DNA from 4 places in the Caloramator sp. E03 genome. Region 4 is predicted to be linked to each of the others. Evidence: riboswitches for the same ligand, from Rfam matches in the RefSeq annotation. Region 4 holds a riboswitch; each other region holds the start of a gene.
The links. A riboswitch is a leader RNA that binds a small molecule or an ion and turns the genes downstream of it on or off. The one in region 4 is predicted to bind fluoride.
Positions count from the first base shown of each region.

Region 1 (4,988 bases), 1.3 Mb from region 4:
CGTTAAAGCAGGGATAACTGCCTCGTATCTTGACGGTATAGCAAGGAATATTATCGAAAAAGAAGGATACGGAAAGAATTTTGGCCATAATCTTGGCCATGGAGTAGGCATTTTGGTTCATGAATATCCTGTAATTGGAAAAGGGAATGACATATTTTTGGAGGCAGGAATGATTATTACCATTGAACCTGGAATTTACATAGAGGGGCTTGGAGGAGTTAGAATAGAAGATGATATACTTGTAACTGAGGAAGGTTTTGAAGTTTTAACTAATAGCGATAGAGAACTTATTTCTGTAAAGGGGTGATGTTATGTACAATTTTGATATAAAAACAGATAGAATAAATGAAAGATGTAGAAAATGGGACAAAAAAATAATCAAGGAACATTTTAAATATGTATCAGATGACTTTATTCCATTATGGATTGCGGATATGGATTTTAAAGCCCCTGATAATATACTGAATTCTTTTAAAAAAGCAATCGACAGAGGAGTATTTGGATATACTTATGTTTATGATGAATTTTATGATGCAGTAATAAACTGGAAGAAGGATATGCATGGAGTTGAGATTTATAAAGAATGGATAACTTTAAGTTATGGAACGGTATCTACTCTGCATTATATTGTTCAGGCATTTTGCAATGAAAATGATTTTGTAATAATTAATACTCCAGTATATGAACCCTTTAATGGTGCAGTAGTAAAACAGGGAGTAAGATGCATCTATAATAAATTAAATATTATTGAAAACAGATATTACATAGATTTTGAAGAAATAGAATCTCAGCTTAGAGAATTTAAACCAAAGCTATATTTGCTTTGCTCACCTCACAATCCTTCAGGGAGGATATGGAGCATCGATGAATTAAGAAAAATTGCAATGCTTTGCAAAAAATATAAAACTATTCTTGTTGTTGATGAAGTACATGGAGAGCAGATACATTTTGGAAGATTTTATTCTATTCTTTCCTTGGAGGAGGAATTAATGGATAATATAATATTGCTTTCTTCCCCAAATAAGGCTTTTAATTTGGGAGGGCTTAAAACTTCATATTCTATTATTCCAAATAAAAATATAAGAGAAAGGTTCAGAGAAAGACTTTTTAAAAATTCGATAACTTCACCAAACGTATTTGGAATAATAGGAATAATATCAGCCTATAATGATTGCAAAGACTATCTTAAGGAAGTTACAAAATATATTTATGATAATTATTTATATACTGTAGATTTTATAGATAATAAAATTCCTAAACTCTCCTATATGAAAATGGAGTCTTCATATCTTTTATGGATAAATATTAGTAAAACTGGAATTACATCCACTGAATTTACTAAACTATTATCATCAGAATATGGTGTTTTAGTTGAGGATGGAAATAATTTTGTTTGTGATGGTGAAGGATGGATAAGAATAAACCTTGGGACCCAAAGAGAAAATATTAAAAAGGCTATGGAAAGGATAGAAAAATGTGTTCAAAATTTAGATAAGATTTTTTCATAAGTTAATTTTGATGGCCGATGATTCCGGTCTTTAATTATTATGCCGCCATTATAGGCGATACCTTGGCTATGAAAGTCCCTTATGGGCTTGGTAGAAAGGATTAATAGCTTATAACAAGTGCATTTGCCATAAGGAGGAATATGAAGAAATAGGTGTAAAACTTCTGTTTCAATGAACAAAAGTTATTAAAAAAAAAGATACTCATATAATTCTATAAGATGTAATATACTGGAGAAAAATCAATACATTACAATAACAGTAGTGGTGTTATTAAGGTTATTGAAAAGGTAGTAGGGGAATAACTAGATTGTTGATATTTTATAATATTTTTGTTATAATTTTACATGGGAGATGAAGTTCCTCCTTGGAGAATATTCCTAAATGCTTTATAGCTGATGACTTCTACTTTAGTAGAATTCATTAGCTTTTTTTATTTATAAAAGGATTATATTTTCACTAATATATAGAAAGGAAGGTTGTTGTGGGTATTTCAATATATGATATATTAGATGATTCTATTAAATTATTAGAAGAATCTGATGTTTGTAAAGATCAACTTGAAAAGCTTTTAAAGTTAAGGGAAAAGTTAAAGAATAAAGAGATTATAATATCTGTTGTGGGTCAGTTTAAACGTGGCAAGACAACCTTTATAAATAAGGTTTTAGGAGATGATATACTACCTGTTGCAATTATTCCTATAACATCTGTTGTTACAAGACTTCAGTATAGCCCTACTTCTTGTGCAAAAGTTATTTTTAAAAATGGAGAAGAAAAAGAGGTTCCTTTAGATAATCTTTCTATTTATATTAGTGAACAGGAAAATCCTAACAATCAAAAAGAGGTGGAATATGTTAAAATATTCTATCCAAGCAGTATATTAAAGGAAGGAATAATACTTGTAGATACTCCTGGGGTTGGATCGATTCATAAACATAATACTGATGCTGCTTATTCTTTTATAAAAAACAGCGATGCCATAATTTTTATGCTCTCTGTTGATAGTCCAATAAATGAAATAGAAAGAGAATTTTTGAGTGCGGCAAAAAAGTATGCATCAAAGTTTTATTTTGTAATTAATAAGATAGATGTAATAAATAGCAGTGAACTTGAAACATATTTAAAATATTGTGAAAATGTTATTTGTGAAATAATGAACATTAATTATATTGATTTTTTCCCTATTAGTGCTCAGAAGTTAATAGGGGTTGAAAAATTAATATCAATTATTAAAAGAGATGTAAATCATTCTAAAGATGAAATTATTGTAAATTCAATAAAGATAAAAACAACTGATATATTAAAAACTGTTTTATCAAAGATACAGCTTTATATCAGTGCATTAAAAATGCCTATTGATAGTTTAGAGGAAAAAATAAAAGAGCTATATGATAAGCTAAAAGAATTAGATAGGATAACTGAAGATATTTTTTATCATGCTGAAAAAAATACAGACAACCTTATTCAAAATATTGAGGAATACTTTAAGATAAAGGTAGATAATATGGTAAGTGATATGGAAAAAATATTAAAAGATGAGTATGAAAAGAATAACTTTTTAAGACCAAGAAAATTAGAAGAAAAGTTGAAGTACATTATTGATAGTAGCTTGGTTGAAAAGCTTGAGAGTATGAATGAAGAAGGATTAGAGAAATTAAAAATTGGGTATGAGAATATAATAGAAATGCTTAATAATGACATCAATGATATAAAATCTTATATATCAAAAACAGTATATGATATTTTCAATGTAGAGTACAGCTATGAAAAAAATGATTATATTCTCTCTAATAAAGAGGATTTTTATGTTGAAGTTGATAGCTTTTCAGGTTCATTTTTTATAAATATTAATGATTTTGTTTATATTATGCCAAAATCGTATTCAAATAGGATTATATATCAAAAGTTACTAGATAATATGAAAAGAGCTATTGAGCGAAATAAAAACAATATGCTATACAATTATAGATATAAAATTCAAGAAAGTCTTCGTTCCTTTAAGTTAACATTTACAGAGGACTCATCTAATCTGCAAAGGGATATTCAAAACACTTTAAATAAAGTTATATTAAATAGAGAGGATAAGAATATGGAGGTTGAGAACAAAATAAAAAAATTAAATAGTTTGTGTGAAAATATAGAGGATATTGTTAAAAACTGTTACCCAAGCTAAGTTTAATGCTTGGGATTTTTTAATGTGGCGCCTCCTAGTGTAAAATGTTATAATGTTTAGGAGGTGAAACTAATGGATTTTCTAAGTTATTTAAAGAAGGAACTAGATAATATTTTGTTTTTAGAGATTGATAAGGATATAAAGGTTAAAGATAAAGCTATTCTAAAAAAAGGTGTATATCCTATAATATCTAAAGATATGATATCATTTGCAAGTAAAGGGAAAGAAAACATACCTATTAGTTATTTTATTAAAGGAATGGCTTATGTAATTGCTTGTGATCCAGCTTTTAAATATAACAATGACTATATTAACTGTATGAGAAATGTCCCTCAAGCAAAAAGTTATTTAATAATGGAAATAGAAAATAAAAAGATTAATAATACAAAAGAATCATTAATTCTTACAAAAGCCCTTTGTGAAATTTATCCTAAAAAAGAGTATATTATGAATATGATTTATATTATGATGAGTATGCATGATAAAACAGGTTATAAGTTTTTAGAAGATGAGATAGTATATGAGTTAAAAGAGTTAGCAAAAAATTACCCTGATTATTCCCCACCGTTTTTTTTATTAGGAGAATATTATCTTGACAAGGATATGACAATGTCTAAAATGTATTTTTCAAAGGCTTTAAATGATGATAAGTATAAGTTAAAGGCATTAGACTATTTAGAGAAGATAGATTTAACAGAAGAATATGATAAAGCAGTAGACAAAATTAAAAAAGGTGAAGGTAGTGAAGTAATAAGTATTTTAGAAAGATATTTACAACTATTTCCTCAAAATTTAAATTGTAAATATTACTTTGCTATGGCTCTAAGACAGTCTGGGGATTATGATAGTGCTCTTTCAATATTATTTGAACTTTTAAAGAATGGCGAGTTGCCGGAGATATATAACGAAATTGGTTTGAATTATGCATGTATAAATAGATTTGACAAAGCTATTGAATTCTTTAAAAACTCTTTAAAAATAAAACCTGATAATCCTGATATAATATGTAATATAGGTGTTTGTTATTACTATCTTGATAATTTAGAGGAAGCCAAAAAGGCTTTTGAGCTTTGTTTACGTTTAAATCCTAATGATGGTATAGCAAAACTTTGGATTGAAAAGTGTAATTAATATGAATATAGCCAAAATAAAAATTGCCTATATATTAAATTAGTTATAGGCAATTTTTATTTTGTTTTAATTTTAAGTTCATAATTTGTATTCCATATTACAAACTTTGCACTGAATTTTAATTGAAAATGAAAAGACAATTAATTAGAATTAATTTAATGTACAATTAATGTTTAACT
Region 1 covers NZ_CP040093.1:691,970-696,957, reverse strand. The annotation lists gene FDN13_RS03590 (M24 family metallopeptidase) at 1-307, shown strand, start outside; gene FDN13_RS03585 (MalY/PatB family protein) at 312-1,508, shown strand; fluoride riboswitch at 1,847-1,920, shown strand; gene FDN13_RS03580 (dynamin family protein) at 1,990-3,678, shown strand; gene FDN13_RS03575 (tetratricopeptide repeat protein) at 3,751-4,809, shown strand.
Region 1: another riboswitch for fluoride. It lies ahead of FDN13_RS03580 (dynamin family protein); the one in region 4 lies ahead of FDN13_RS11335 (MutS-related protein).

Region 2 (4,988 bases), 1.5 Mb from region 4:
TGATATAATATCGCTACACGTATATTTTTCTGAAAGCTTTTTTTCTAATAGCCTATATATCATCAGGGAAATGAAACAAGTTGTAAAATGCGCTTTTATTCTATCATCTCTTCTTAAATATACTGGTCTTGCCTTAAACTCTGATTTCATAATACGGAAGGACTCTTCTATTTCCCAACGCCTTCTATTAATTTTTATAATTGCGGCAGCATCATCACTTATATTTGTACATACTGCGTAAAAACCATCATACATTGCCTCTTGTGCTATTAAATCAGCATTAATGCTGTATAATTCTTTTTCAGCTACTTCACCGTCAGGTGTGCAGTGAGTCTTTGAAATAAAGCGTTTGTAATCATTAGCATTACATTTCTTCAATTTTGTAGGATTGGTATCAATAACCTCTTGAGCTCTCTCTATTTGGTTACCTCTTATAGTTCTTTGATAGTTTCTATATTTCAAGGAAAATGTTACAATAAGTTTTTGTTCAAGCCCGTCTTCTTTTATCCAGCGTTCCTTATAAAAAATTTTATTAATATCTGTTTCTTCGTCAATTTCGTTTAAATTATATACTTTGTCTGAATCGCTAAGATGCCATCCTTTGGGGTCTAACGCCCATTCTTTTAAATGTGATTTTAATTTTTTAATAGATTGTGTAGTAATAAAAGCTCGATTTTGTATATTATTAAATTTTCTGTTTGCTGTAGATGCAAGCCCTGCATCTGTACAAATGATAAATTTTGAAAGCCCAAATTCGGATATAATTTTTTGCTCTAAAGGTTTTAAAGTTACTTGTTCATTAGTATTACCTTTGTTTATACAAAATGCAAGGGGGATGCCGTCTCCATCCATGAAAAGTCCCATTTGAACAATTGGATTGGGTCTATGTTCCTTCGATACTCCATACTGTTTTAATCCTTCTTCCTGTTCAATTTCAAAGAAATAGTTGGTGCAGTCATAATAGAGAACTCCTTTATTACGATTGCAAACTTTAAGACTGTTCTTATATAATTCTGACTGAATAAAATCTGTTTCTTCTGAAATTACTTCTAAAGCTCTATAAATATGCTGAAGCTCAAAATCAGGCTGCTCAATAAATTTTTTTGATAGTTCGTATGTAGCAAGCTTAGATGATGGATAAATAATTCTTGCATAAATTAATCTTGATAGTATTGAATTTAGATTAAAATTAAATTTATGTTTATCCGAAATATTTTTACAGATATTTTGCAGCCCAAGCTCGTTATATATTTTTTGTAAAAACAAGTAACTACCATTAAAAGTATGCTGTTCGTCTTTGTTAATTTGTTTAACAGGCGAGTATTTTACTAATATTTCTCTTTTCTCTTCTTTTTCTTTTCTATTTAACTCTTCAACGTACCTCTTCCCCCATTCTATAGGGTCTTGTCCGTTTAGTTTTTTTAAAAGTTCATCATAAGTGCCAAGCTTCTCAACTACTTTTGATGTACGCTTGCCTTTTTCATAAACAGATTTAACTACATATAAGGATGCTGCATTTTTTGATTTAACAATTTGTAATCTCATTTTTTCACATCTCTTCATATATTTATATCTATATTATAACACATTGTTACACATTGTGCACTATAAAAATTTAAAATTTGACAAAAAAATAAGCCTATATCAAGGCTTTAAGGCACTTTTTTTGTCTTGCAACTGTCAAAGACCCGATATTTTCTCATAACAAACCTCCATAAATGATTGTCAATTTATAATATGTTTTATAAGGAGGGAGTGTTACTTGTACTTATTGAATGATATATGATATAGCTTTAATTATAAATATATGGATGATTTTATGAGGATCCATAGAGTCTATGCAAAATAATAATATGTTAAATAAAGTAAATAATATTATTTTAAGATATTTAAAGATTTAATCTATATTTTAGGATTAATTCGGCCTTGAAAAAATATATAAAAATGAAATATAATAGTTTTGTGGTGATGGAGTTCACCTAAAATGCTTGGTAATAAGCTAATGACTCCTACTTTACTGTAGGGTTATTGGCTTTTTATATTTTTTGGAAGGGTGATTTTATGGGAAAAAAGAATGACATTGTAAAAGAGCGAAATAATGTTTATACGTTAGGATGGGTAGCTTTTTTTGGTGGCTTTGGGCAGGACATGATACAGCCAATTCTTCCAATTTTCTATTCAACTGTTCTGGGTTTAAGTAAAGAGACAATAGGTCTTATAGAGGGAAGTTTAACAACAATTGTAAGTGTTTTTAAAATAGTATCAGGTATTATTTCTGATAAGTTAGGAAAACGAAAGATTATTGTTTTTATAGGCTATTTACTTTCTGCAATAAGCCGCTTTTTATTTGGTACTGTGTTTTTTGCATGGCAGGCTTTTATTTTGCGTTTAATTGATGGTATCGGAAAAGGAACAAAGGATGCTCCTCGAGATGCACTGGTTGCCCAATCGGCTAAGGAAGGACATGTGGGATTCTCTTTTGGATTTCAGCGTATGCTTGATACTTTAGGTTCTGTAATCGGGCCACTTGTAACAGCAGGGATACTTTACCTTTTTGCAAGTGGAAATATGCGTTACAGAATAATATTTTATATTGCTGGTCTTATCTCTGCTATAACAATACTTTTAATAGGCATTTTTGTAAATGAAAAAGCTTCATCTGCTTCAAAGGAACAGTCAAAATTTGATTTTAGTGTATTGAAGGATAAATTTCTTTTATTTCTTATTATAATGCTTATTTTCACATTGGGTAATTCAAGTGACTCATTTTTAATACTCCGTGCCCAAGATGTTGGTATAAGTCCTGTAATAATACCTATTGTCTATGCGGTATTTAATCTTTTTTATGCTTCGTTATCAGTTCCTGCAGGCAGCCTTTCAGATAGAATTGGAAGGGTGAAAGTAATGAAGATTGGATGGATTATTTATGTTTTATCATATATAGGATTTGCATTTGCAAGCCGACCTTGGCATATATGGATAATATATATATTTTATGGTCTTTATTATGCGACAACTGAAGGAATTGCAAAATCACTTGTTGCTCGAATTGTGCCTGATAACAAGCGCGGTACTGCATATGGACTATACAATGCTTCATTAGGCATAATGACATTGCCGGCAAATATTATTGCAGGTTATCTTTGGGATAATGTTTCTCCTTCAGCAACATTCTTTTTCGGAGCTGCATGTGCTTTTATTGCGTTTTTAACTATAAGCGTTTCAAATATAGAAAAAGCTGCTTAAGCAGAGTTATGTAGGATATGGATAATGAAAGAAACTTTCTATTAAGTTTATATAATAAGTGCACTTGGAAATATATGAAAGAGTAAGATTTTGGAATTATAAGGAAAGTGTTAATGTAATAAGTACCGTAAGTTTTTATATTGCGGTACTTATTTGAGATTCAGTATGAAGATAGATAAAAAAGTTATATAAATATTTAAATAACTTTAAAAAGGAGTAGTTTTTATGATTGATATCAGGGTAGGTGTTATTGTAATTCAAGATAATAAAATTCTTTTAATAAACCATCTTCGAGATGGCAAGAGATATTGGGTATTGCCGGGCGGCAAATTAAGACAGATTGAAACTTTAAAAGAATGTGGAGAAAGAGAAGTTGAGGAAGAAACCTCTTTAAAAGTTAAAGTAACCGAACTTCTTTTTACTGGAGAAACCCTCTGGCCAGATGGTGAAAAACATATTATAAATTTTTTCTTTAGAGGTATCCCACAATCAGGAGAAGTAAAAAAACCTTCATGGTGTTTCCCAAATGAAAAATGGGATTTTCCTGAATTTGTACCACTGGAAAAAATAAAAGAAATTTTACTTTTTCCTGATATAGCTGATGCTATTCTTGAAATTGCATCTGGAAAAGAAATTAGTTCAAGATACTTAGGTAATATATGGAAAGAAAATATGGGTTGATGGTGTTATTTATTAGATATTTCCAATTTCCATCTGATTTTGCATAGAGATACTTTTTATAAACAATAGAGTTAATAATTTTTATAATTTATTTATATCCTGTTTATAAAATATATTAGTGATATAATGGTTATTTTGCTAATAAGGTAGAATAGCCTTTTTTTATATGCCCAAATAAAGAAAAATAAAAGTTAAGTATTTATCAAAACAGAATTTTTATTTCTAAATATATATAAATGACTATGCATTATTGATTGATAGCCTTTTAATAGTATATTTAAAGAAATTGGTAAATAACAAAGAGTAAAGCTAAGACAAAAAACTTTAAAATATATTAATAAAAAAGGTTATTTTTGTAAATTGTTATGATAAATATTATTAAAAAATTATATTTATTTATTATTTAAATTTGATTTTTAAAATTATCTATTTAGGGTGTTATAATATAATTATTATATATTATATAGGAGGATAAAATGAGAATTAAGAAGATACTTAATAATAATACCCTCATTGTTAATGATAAAGGTGTTGAAAAAATAGTTATTGGAGTTGGAATAGGATTTCAAAAAAAGATAAATGATGTTGTTGATAAAACAAAGATAGAAAAAATTTTTGTTATGGAAGATAAGAGTGAATATGAAAAATTTGAAGAAATAGTAAAAAGTTTTCCTCAAGAGTATGTTGATATTGCAGAAAATATAATTCATTATGCAGAGCAGAAACTAAATGTTGAACTTAATCCTCATATATACATTGCATTAACAGACCACCTTGCCTTTGCATTTGAAAGATTTAAAAAGGGAATAATTATACAAAACAAATTGCTTGAAGAAATAAGGTCGTTATATTTTGATGAATTTAAGATTGGTATATGGGCTAAGGAATATATAAAGCAAAAATTAAGCATAGAAATTCCAGATGATGAAATAGGTTTTATAGCACTTCATATTCATACAGCAAAAAATAATTATAGAGATATAACAATTGCTATGGATATAGCAACGATGATAAAGGATATGACTAAAATAATAGAAACACGATTAAATATAAAAATAGAT
Region 2 covers NZ_CP040093.1:827,301-832,288, reverse strand. The annotation lists gene FDN13_RS04265 (IS1634 family transposase) at 1-1,545, opposite strand, end outside; fluoride riboswitch at 1,956-2,019, shown strand; gene FDN13_RS04260 (MFS transporter) at 2,062-3,246, shown strand; gene FDN13_RS04255 (NUDIX domain-containing protein) at 3,472-3,927, shown strand; gene FDN13_RS04250 (PRD domain-containing protein) at 4,404-4,988, shown strand, end outside.
Region 2: another riboswitch for fluoride. It lies ahead of FDN13_RS04260 (MFS transporter); the one in region 4 lies ahead of FDN13_RS11335 (MutS-related protein).

Region 3 (4,988 bases), 1.2 Mb from region 4:
TCAAATTTTTTAACCATAAGCTTATTAGATTTTAAAGAAGTAGGCCAATGTATAAACTTTTGTGGATCAAAAGGCGTGTATTCCCTAATCCCTACTATATGATCAGGGTCATCAATTATCCATCTTTTAACAGATATATCTCCATAATAATCCCCATAAGGCTTTAAAACATTATTCAAAATTATAGATTTAGGAAGAGCAATTATTTGAAGAGATGAATCAATTGCTTTGCTATAGGTATCAAGTCCTAAAAAATCTCCTAAAGTTAAAACTACATCATAAAAATAAAATCTTCCTCTTTTTTTACAACTTGCTTTATAAGTTCTTTTAATTCTCTGATAGGGCAAAAGTGTGTAGGTTGCTTTGTGAAATAGGTAATTAGCTGATTCTAAAATGTTAGCATCAAACTTATAGTATATTGAATCAGGAAACTTTTCAGTAATCTGCATAAAAGTTATAGGAAGGATTTTTTTATTTTCAATTATTGATGAAATTTCAAATTCCTCATCTATTTCAACTATGTTTTTAGACAATCTTCTTTTATATTCAAGATTATGTATCATATATTTTTTAGACAGGTTATTTAAAATAAAGCCTAGTATTATAATCAAAAGGGCAGCGTAAATCATAATTATGCACCTCAATAATTTTCAACTGGTACTTTTATGCTATTAAGCATATACTTTATTAGATCTGCATTATTTGTTTTATTAACACCTTTAGGGATTATCCTGTGATTTAAAACATAAGGTGAGAGATACTTTACATCTTCAGGTAAGATATATCTTCTGCCTTCAATTGCTGCTTTTGCTTGGCAAGCTTTAAAAAGAGCAATCGTTCCTCTTGGGCTTACTCCAAGCAGTATTTTTTCATCCTTTCTTGAAGCTTCAACTATATCCATAATGTATTCCATGACATCTGATGATATATTTATATTTGAAAAGTTATTTTTAACATAGTTAATTTCATCCAAAGTTACAACCGGGTTTAAATTATTTATTACATTATTATCTTTATTTCTATTTATAATTTCAATTTCCTCTCGTCTTGAGGGGTAACCCATTCTTATTCTCATAAAAAACCTATCAAGTTGTGCTTCAGGAAGTGGAAATGTACCGAATGATTCAACAGGATTTTGAGTTGCAAGTACCATAAATGGATGGCTTAATTTCCTTGTTTGACCATCCACTGTGATTTGACTTTCTTCCATAGCTTCAAGGAGGCTTGATTGTGTTCTTGGAGTTGCCCTATTAATCTCATCAGCAAGAACTATGTTAGTAAATAAGGGACCTTTTCTAAATTCGAATTCACAGCTTTTTTGATTATAAAAGTTTATTCCTGTAAGGTCTGATGGAAGAAGATCAGGAGTAAATTGAATTCTTTTAAAGTCACAGCCTATAGAGCTGGCAAAGGCTTTAACAAGCATAGTTTTACCAACTCCCGGGATATCTTCTAAAAGCACATGACCTCCACAAATAAAGGAAATGGTTATAAGTTCAATAACATCGTTTTTGCCAACGATTACTTTTGAAACATTTTCTATTATTTTGTTTTTAAAATCTACAAAAACATTTAAATCCATTGCACTACCTCCTAAAAATAAAACTTCTGCATAATAAATATTGCAGAAGTTATCAATCTTTAACAAGATGCTTTATGGCGAACTTCATCACCTATTTACTTTTAATTTTAATATATTATAAAGTGATATATTATGTCAATATTGAAAATTGAGCTATATAGAGTATAATAAAGCTAATAAGTTTTTAATATGAATAATATAATTGTTTATCAAAAATATTCATTGACATTATTATATAATTATTTTATTATATAATTAAGATGTTTGGATTATAAAACATTAAATTTGAACAGATATACTTAGTTTAGTATATCAAATGATAGATCAACAAGATAAATTAAAAGAATTTATTAGATAGGTATTATTTATTTATAATAATTAAAAATATGTAGAGGAGGAAGTGTATATGGTTATTAAAATTTTAGGACCGGGGTGTTCAAATTGCAAAAAGCTTGAAGCAAATGCAAAAGAAGCAGTTGCAAAGAGTGGAGCTAAAGCAAAAATTGTAAAGGTTGAAAATATTAAGGATATAATGAGCTATGGTGTTATGAGGACGCCTGCAATTGTTATCAATGAAAAGGTAAAAGCTTTTGGTAAGGTGTGTACCGTTGATGAAATTATCAAGTTTATAAACGAAGAGAAGTAGGCTTAAAGCCTATTTCTTTTGTTCAAAGTAAATATATTTCTTATATAATTATTAGAATTTGATTGGAGATGATTTTATGTTTGTTCCTGTTCAAAGATTTGCAGATTTTCTTGTTTATAATGTATTTGGATTATCTGAAAAGAGTAAGCTTGGAAGTGCATTAAATTTCTTTGTTTTTGATACAATAAAAATATTTATTCTTCTATTTATGATAATTTATGCTATAACATTTATCAGAAGCTTTTTTCCACCAGAAAAAACAAGAAAAATTCTTGCAAAGAACAAAGGAAGTGTATTTATAGGTCATGTGCTTGCAGCTCTTTTGGGTATTGTTACTCCGTTTTGTTCCTGTTCTGCAGTCCCTCTTTTTATAGGTTTTGTTGAAGCAGGAGTACCCCTTGGAGTTACATTTTCATATCTTATAGCAGCACCAATGGTTAATGAAGTTGCACTTGGGCTTTTATATGGATTGTTTGGGATCAAAATAGCGTTAATATATGTAGTTTCTGGTGAGATAATTGCAATAGTTAGTGGAATTATACTTGGAAGATTAAAACTTGAAAAATATGTTGAAGGTTATGTATATGAAATGAACATCAATACTGAAATTGAAATTCCAAATCCTACAATTAAGGAAAGATTAATAGATTCATGGAATTTTACAAAGGATTTAATTAAAAAGATTTGGCTCTATGTAGTAATAGGAATAGCAATTGGTGGATTTATGCACGGTTGGATTCCTAATAAGGCATTAGCACCTTATATGGGAAAAGGAAATCCCTTTGCAGTATTTATTGCAGTAGTAGTTGGAGTTCCTCTTTATTCTAATGCTGCTGGAATTATCCCTCTTGTAAGTGAGCTTACTCGTGCAGGAGTTGCAATGGGAACAGCTCTTTCATTTATGATGGCAGTAACGGCTCTTAGTGTACCTGAAATGATTCTTTTAAGAAGAGTATTAAAACCAAAGCTTCTTGCTATATTTATAACTATTGTTGGCATAGGAATACTATTTACAGGATATTTATTCAATTATATAATCGCATAAATAATAAGCTTTAAACGCCATATTTAATTGCTTATAGTAGTTATAATATGGCGTTTACATATTTTAAAAATATTGGTATAATAAATTGTTACTATATTGAAAACAATTATTTAATTGATTTATTATATTATAGTACATTGATGAGGGAGTGAAAAAATGAATTCAGATGAATTAATGGTAAAGATATTTAAAGCGCTTGGACATCCAATAAGATACAAAATAATAAAGTTTTTATATAATGGTCCTAAATGTGTATGCAGGCTTAATGAAGATATAGAGTTTAGCCAGGCTAATTTATCGCAGCATCTTAGAATATTAAAGGACGCAAATCTTGTAAAAAGTGAAAAGGTAGGTCTTGAAATGTACTATAGGTTATATAATGAAGATGTTAAAAATATTGTTGCTGAAGTAGAAAAATATGTATTGGGTTATATAAATAATATAAAGGAACTATCAGTTAAATAATTATAAAAAAACTTAAACTTTAGTATATTTTAATGTATAATTTAAATATCGATAAGCGGGGGAGGATTTTATATGGATATTAAACAAAAAATAAGGGTTATTGAAGGATTCCCAAAACAAGGTATTAGCTTTAAAGATATAACAACATTACTTAGTGATGGAGAAGCATTTAAATATACAATTGATAAAATGGTAGAGCAGGTTCGAAATAAAGACATTGATGTTGTTGTTGGTCCTGAGGCAAGGGGATTTTTACTTGGGGCACCGATTGCTTATTCTCTCGGAGTTGGATTTGTTCCTGTTAGAAAACCAGGAAAACTTCCATCGGATACATTAAGATACACATATAACCTTGAATATGGTACTGATTCTCTTGAAATACACAAGGATGCAATAAAAAATGGTCAGAAAGTACTTATAGTTGATGATCTTCTCGCAACTGGAGGAACTATATCCGCAGTAGCAAAACTTGTAGAACAGCTTGGTGGAGAAGTTGCAGGTATAAGTTTTGTTGTTGAGCTTACGGGTCTTAATGGAAGAGATAAGCTTGAAGGCTATAACGTTAATTCATTAGTTCAATATGAATTTTAATTTATTATGTCGAAAAACAATTGCAAAGTTTTTAATATTAATATATAATTAATAAAAAATATGGCTGGTAATATTACCAGCCATATATTGTAATGTGAAGAAAAGAGGGCTGTTATGGAATCAGATTTATTTAATAAGATTTCAGATAAAATAAAAGAATTAAATATTGAAGAGCGACTTGATATTGATGCTATATATAAGGCTTATTATATTTCAAAAAAAGCTCATGAAGGACAGATGAGGGAGTCGGGAGAACCATATATTTTGCATCCTGTTGAAGTAGCACTAATACTTATTGAAATGGGACTTGATACCGACACAATTTGTGCTGCCCTCCTTCACGATGTTGTTGAAGATACTGAGTATACTTATGAGGATGTTAAAAGGGAATTTAATATAGAAGTTGCAAACCTTGTTGAAGGTGTAACTAAACTTGGTAAGATAGAGTATAAGTCAAAGGAGGAGCAGCAGGCGGAAAACATTAGAAAAGTACTTTTGGCAATGGCAAAGGATGTAAGGGTAATACTTATAAAGCTTGCTGATAGGCTTCATAACATGAGAACATTAAAATATCTTCCTCCTTCAAAACAAAAGGAAAAGGCTCAAGAAACATTAGATATATATGCTCCTGTTGCCCATAGACTTGGTATATCAAAAAT
Region 3 covers NZ_CP040093.1:607,706-612,693, reverse strand. The annotation lists gene FDN13_RS03205 (DUF58 domain-containing protein) at 1-629, opposite strand, end outside; gene FDN13_RS03200 (AAA family ATPase) at 641-1,582, opposite strand; fluoride riboswitch at 1,619-1,683, opposite strand; gene FDN13_RS03195 (thioredoxin family protein) at 1,989-2,228, shown strand; gene FDN13_RS03190 (permease) at 2,305-3,273, shown strand; gene FDN13_RS03185 (ArsR/SmtB family transcription factor) at 3,430-3,738, shown strand; gene FDN13_RS03180 (adenine phosphoribosyltransferase) at 3,811-4,329, shown strand; gene FDN13_RS03175 (RelA/SpoT family protein) at 4,444-4,988, shown strand, end outside.
Region 3: another riboswitch for fluoride. It lies ahead of FDN13_RS03200 (AAA family ATPase); the one in region 4 lies ahead of FDN13_RS11335 (MutS-related protein).

Region 4 (4,988 bases):
AAGATATAATGAAGATATATGTAAAAGTTATATTTATTTTGACTTATCTTCACTTCCAGAGAATATAGATATCATCTCTGCAAAATTATATCTTAATCTTATTAATAGATTAAACCCATCATCATTATATACTATTAATATTTATCCATTATTAGATGATTTTGGGGATTTTACAACCTATAATTTTCAGCCAAATATTTTAGAAATTCCACTAAGTTATAATTTGATATATAAAAGAAAAGGGAGAATAGAAATCAATATTACAGATATAGTTTTAAGATGGAGAAATGGTTTATTAATAAATAAAGGTCTTTTAATTAAAGGAGAGGAGAGTAGATTGGATATGCTTGTTTTTGGATCTGCTTATAATAATGACTACAATAATATACCATCACTTGAAATTGCATATAGCATTCAATCTCCAACACCTCCTGGACAGAAGTTTGTAAGATATTTTGATTATGAAGAGACAATAAATTATATAAATGGTACTGTAAAATCCCAGCCCATAGATTTTAGCCATCTTATTCAGGCTACTGTGTTTGTTAATAATATAGGAAGCTATGATGTTGTGGTTACAAGTCAGTATAGTCCTAACAATGTAATATGGATTCAGGATTTTTCAAAAAAAATAGTAGCAGGAACAACTTCATATATAATACCGAAAATATATAGTAAATATTACAGGCTTTTAATTCAATCAACAGGAAACGGAATTTTAAAAGTGTATATTTCCTATATGGTTTACTTATGATATTAAACTTAATCTATAGCAACTTAATAAATGTTTGTAAAAAAAAATTTATAATAGTAAAATTAATATTAATAAAGCTTTAGTATGTAGAGGATAAATTACTATAAACTTACTATAAAAAAGATTGGAGAATGTAAGATGGATATTGATATTAAAATGCTTGATGCAAAATATTGGATTGAAAAAATTAGTGATTCTAATAAAGTTATAATGCCTTTAAATAAAATTGAGGAATTTAATGAAATGACTCAAAAAAAGGCAAAAATGATATTTGATATTAAAAATTATAAAGAGTACCTATCGAAAGAAGAACTTTTAAATATCATAGAGAATTATAAAATACCACAAATTTCTATGTATGATATAAACGGGAATAGATTGGAAAAGGATTTCTACGATAGACTTATTTATAATACAAATATTTACGGAATTAAAAATAAAAATAATATAAAGTATGGAATAGCTGTAAGAAATACGGACCTTAGAAGTTTTCCTGATGATACTCCTGTGTTTAAAACTGCTGTGGATAAAGAACTTGATAGATTTCAGGAAACAGGGTGTCAAGCCTTTGAACCACTGGTTATACTTCATGAAAGCAGTGATAGAAAGTGGTATTTTGTTATAATGTATAACTACTTTGGATGGGTAAGGGCAGAAGATATTGCAGTTGGAAAAAAGGAAGATATTTTTGATTATGTAGAAAGTAAAGACTTTATTGTAGTTACAGGAGAACATGTTCATACTGTATATAATCCTTTCGACAGGAGGATATCCAATGTTGAGTTTACAATGGGAACTAAAATTCCTATTGAAAAAGATAAACCTTTATCATTAGATAATCAGTTGACTGTTGGACAATATGTTGTAAAGCTTGCTGTCAGAAATGATAAAGGATATTTTGAAATAAAAAATGCACTTATTCCTATAACAGAAGATGTGTCTTTTGGATATTTACCCTACACAAGAGAGAATATTTTAAAACAGGTATTTAAAACCCTCGGGAAAAGGTATGGATGGGGGGATAGCTTTAAAGGCAGGGATTGTTCAAGTACTATAATGTATACATACAAATGTTTTGGATTTAAACTTCCAAGAAATGCTGATGATCAAGAGAATGCACAGGGTATAGTTTGTGAATTTAATAATGAAATGTCAGTTGAAGATAGAGTAAATCTTTTTGAAAAAATAAAACCTGGAGCTGCAGTTTTTATGGATGGACATGTTATGATGTATGTTGGAATGGAAGATAAAAGACCATATATTATTCATGCATTTCATGGATATGGAGAAAAAATAGGTGATAAATATGAATTTGCTCCTGCAAATACTGTTATGGTAACATCAGCTCTTATTAAAAGAGCGGATGGAAAAACATTTATTGAAGAGTTTACAAAGGTATTGGATTTTGAAGAATAAAATTTTTTACAAATTGGTAAGAGAATCTTTAAATTAGTTTATTTAGAAAATGTTGTATAAAAGACAAAAAAATGATATATTATCTTTAGGGATGAAGCTCCCTGTGAATTGCTGGTAACAGCTGATGGCTTCTACGTTAATGTAGGAGTTATCAGCTGTTTTATTTTTATTATGTTAAGGAGGAGGTTTTAATGTTATTTTGCAGCATTTTATTTAAAAAGTTTGAGGATATTGATATAAAAAAGGAAGAGCCTTCTTATTTTAAGGATTTAAATCTTGATAAGATAGTAAATACGATAACTTTAGGAAAAAATGATTATAACTTAGCCCCATTTTTTTATAGCCCTTTAAAAAGTGTGGAGGAAGTCAATTACAGGCATGAAATAATGAAGGATTTAGAAAAGGAAGAGCTTTTTAATAGCATAAAATCCTTTGCACAGAATATGTGCATGATGAGGGAGTATTTAAAAAAAGCAGATAAAATGATTTATAAATATCAAAAGGAAAGATGGTTTTTAGATGGGGTTGAAATATATTGTGATGCAGTTAATATTCTTGTAAAAGATCTTAATTCTATTTGTTTAAAATCCAATGGGCTTATAGCTTTTCGTGATTATATAAATTCCTATATTAAATCAAATAGTTTTGTTGTTCTTTTAAATGAAACAAAGAAATTAAAGAAGGATTTATCAGAAGTAAAATATTGTGTTCATATTAAGGGAAGTAAAGTAAGAGTTAAAAAATATGAAAATGAAAAGGATTATTGTGAAGAGGTAGATAAGACTTTTGAAAAATTTAAAAAAGGTGTAGTTAAAGATTATAGAGTAGAATTTAATGACTATATAGAAATGAATCATGTTGAAGCTATGATATTGGATTTAGTAGCTAAGCTTTACGAGGATTTATTTTTAAACCTTGATTATTTCTGTGAGAAAAATATTAATTATTTAGATAAAACAATAGAAGCTTTTGATAGAGAAATACAATTTTATATATCCTATATAGAATATATGAAAATATTTATACAGAATGGACTTTCTTTTTGTTATCCTGATGTAAATATATCAAAGAACATTTATGCTTATGATGCCTTTGACATTGCTCTTGCAACAAAGCTTATAAATGAAAAATCAGATATAGTATGTAATGATTTTTATCTTAAAGATAAGGAACGTATATTTGTAGTTACAGGTCCTAATCAAGGAGGAAAGACAACTTTTGCACGTATGTTTGGGCAACTTCACTATATTGCAAGCTTAGGACTTCCTGTCCCAGGCAGAGATGCAAAGCTGTTTTTATATGATAAACTTTTTACTCATTTTGAAAAGGAAGAGGATATTAACAATAATAATGGCAAACTTCAAGATGAGCTAATAAGGATACATGATATACTAAACGAAGCTACACATAATAGCATTGTAATTCTTAATGAAATATTTGCTTCAACAACATTAAAAGATGCTATCTTTTTAGGAAAAGAAATAATGAGGAGAATATCCCAGCTTGATTTATTATGTGTCTGTGTAACTTTTATATATGAATTAACATCTTTTAATGAAAAAACGGTAAGCCTTGTTAGTACTGTTGAGCCTAATGACCCCAATGTAAGAACCTTTAAGATTTTAAGAAAGAATGCCGATGGGCTTTCTTATGCTGTATCTATTGCTGAAAAATATAGGTTAACTTATGATTGGGTAAAGGAGAGAATTAAATAATGAAAGCTCTTTTGATGTATAAAGATAAGGATTTTGATATAAATAAAAAACTACCATTTTATTCAGAAGAACTTATAAAGGATTTAAATTTGAATGTATTGTTTTATTCTATGTCTATGGGTGATGAGTTTTTACTTGAAGTATCTAAAAAAGCTTTGCTTTTAAGTATTAATGATTTGGATACGATAATCTACAGGCAAAACATTTTAAAAGATTGTATTAATAATTCATCAATTGTTAGAAACTTGTATAACATTGCCTGTGAAGCTATAACAAATAAAAGAAAATATTATTTTGGATTTTTCACACGATATCCTGCTGCTATATTAGATAGTTCAATAGATGTTCTTGAAATGTTTGTAGAAATGCTAAAAAAAATAAAAAAGATTTCAGAGGATAATTCTTACAATTTTAAATCAGAAGGATTTAAGAATTTTTTTAAAATGATAGATAGGGAACTTGATAATGAATATTTTATGAAGGTTGAAAGTTGCTTAAAAGAGTTAAGGCTAAATGAGGGTGCTTTGATTAGTATGGAATTGGGTAAAGGGAATAAAGGTATTAATTATATGCTTTGTAAGCCTCAAAATGAAAAGAAAAGTTTTATTGAGAAGATTTTTTACAATAGAACAACTTCTTTTACTTTTTATATAGATGATCGTGATGAAAGTGGTGCAAGAATGCTCTCGGAAATAAGGGATAGGGGAATTAACGAGGTAGCAAATATAATTGCAAAATCAGCTGAACATATTTTGAGCTTTTTTACCATGTTAAAAACGGAGTTAGCCTTTTATATATCTTGTTTAAACCTATATAATAAGCTTTTAGAGTTAGGTGTTAAAACAACTTTTCCAGTTCCATTAAAGTCAAGTACAAGAAAACATTCTTTTACTGGTTTGTATGATGTATGTCTTGCTCTTGAAATAGGAAATGTTGTTGGAAATGATTTGAATTCTGAAAATAAAGATCTTTATATAATAACAGGTGCAAACCAAGGAGGAAAGTCAACTTATTTAAGGAGTATAGGTATATCTCAAATTATGATGCAATGTGGTATGTTTGTTGGAGCAGAATATTATAGTGCCAATATATGTGAAGGAATA
Region 4 covers NZ_CP040093.1:2,356,827-2,361,814, forward strand. The annotation lists gene FDN13_RS11325 (DNRLRE domain-containing protein) at 1-754, shown strand, start outside; gene FDN13_RS11330 (SH3 domain-containing protein) at 893-2,170, shown strand; fluoride riboswitch at 2,249-2,311, shown strand; gene FDN13_RS11335 (MutS-related protein) at 2,362-3,885, shown strand; gene FDN13_RS11340 (MutS-related protein) at 3,885-4,988, shown strand, end outside.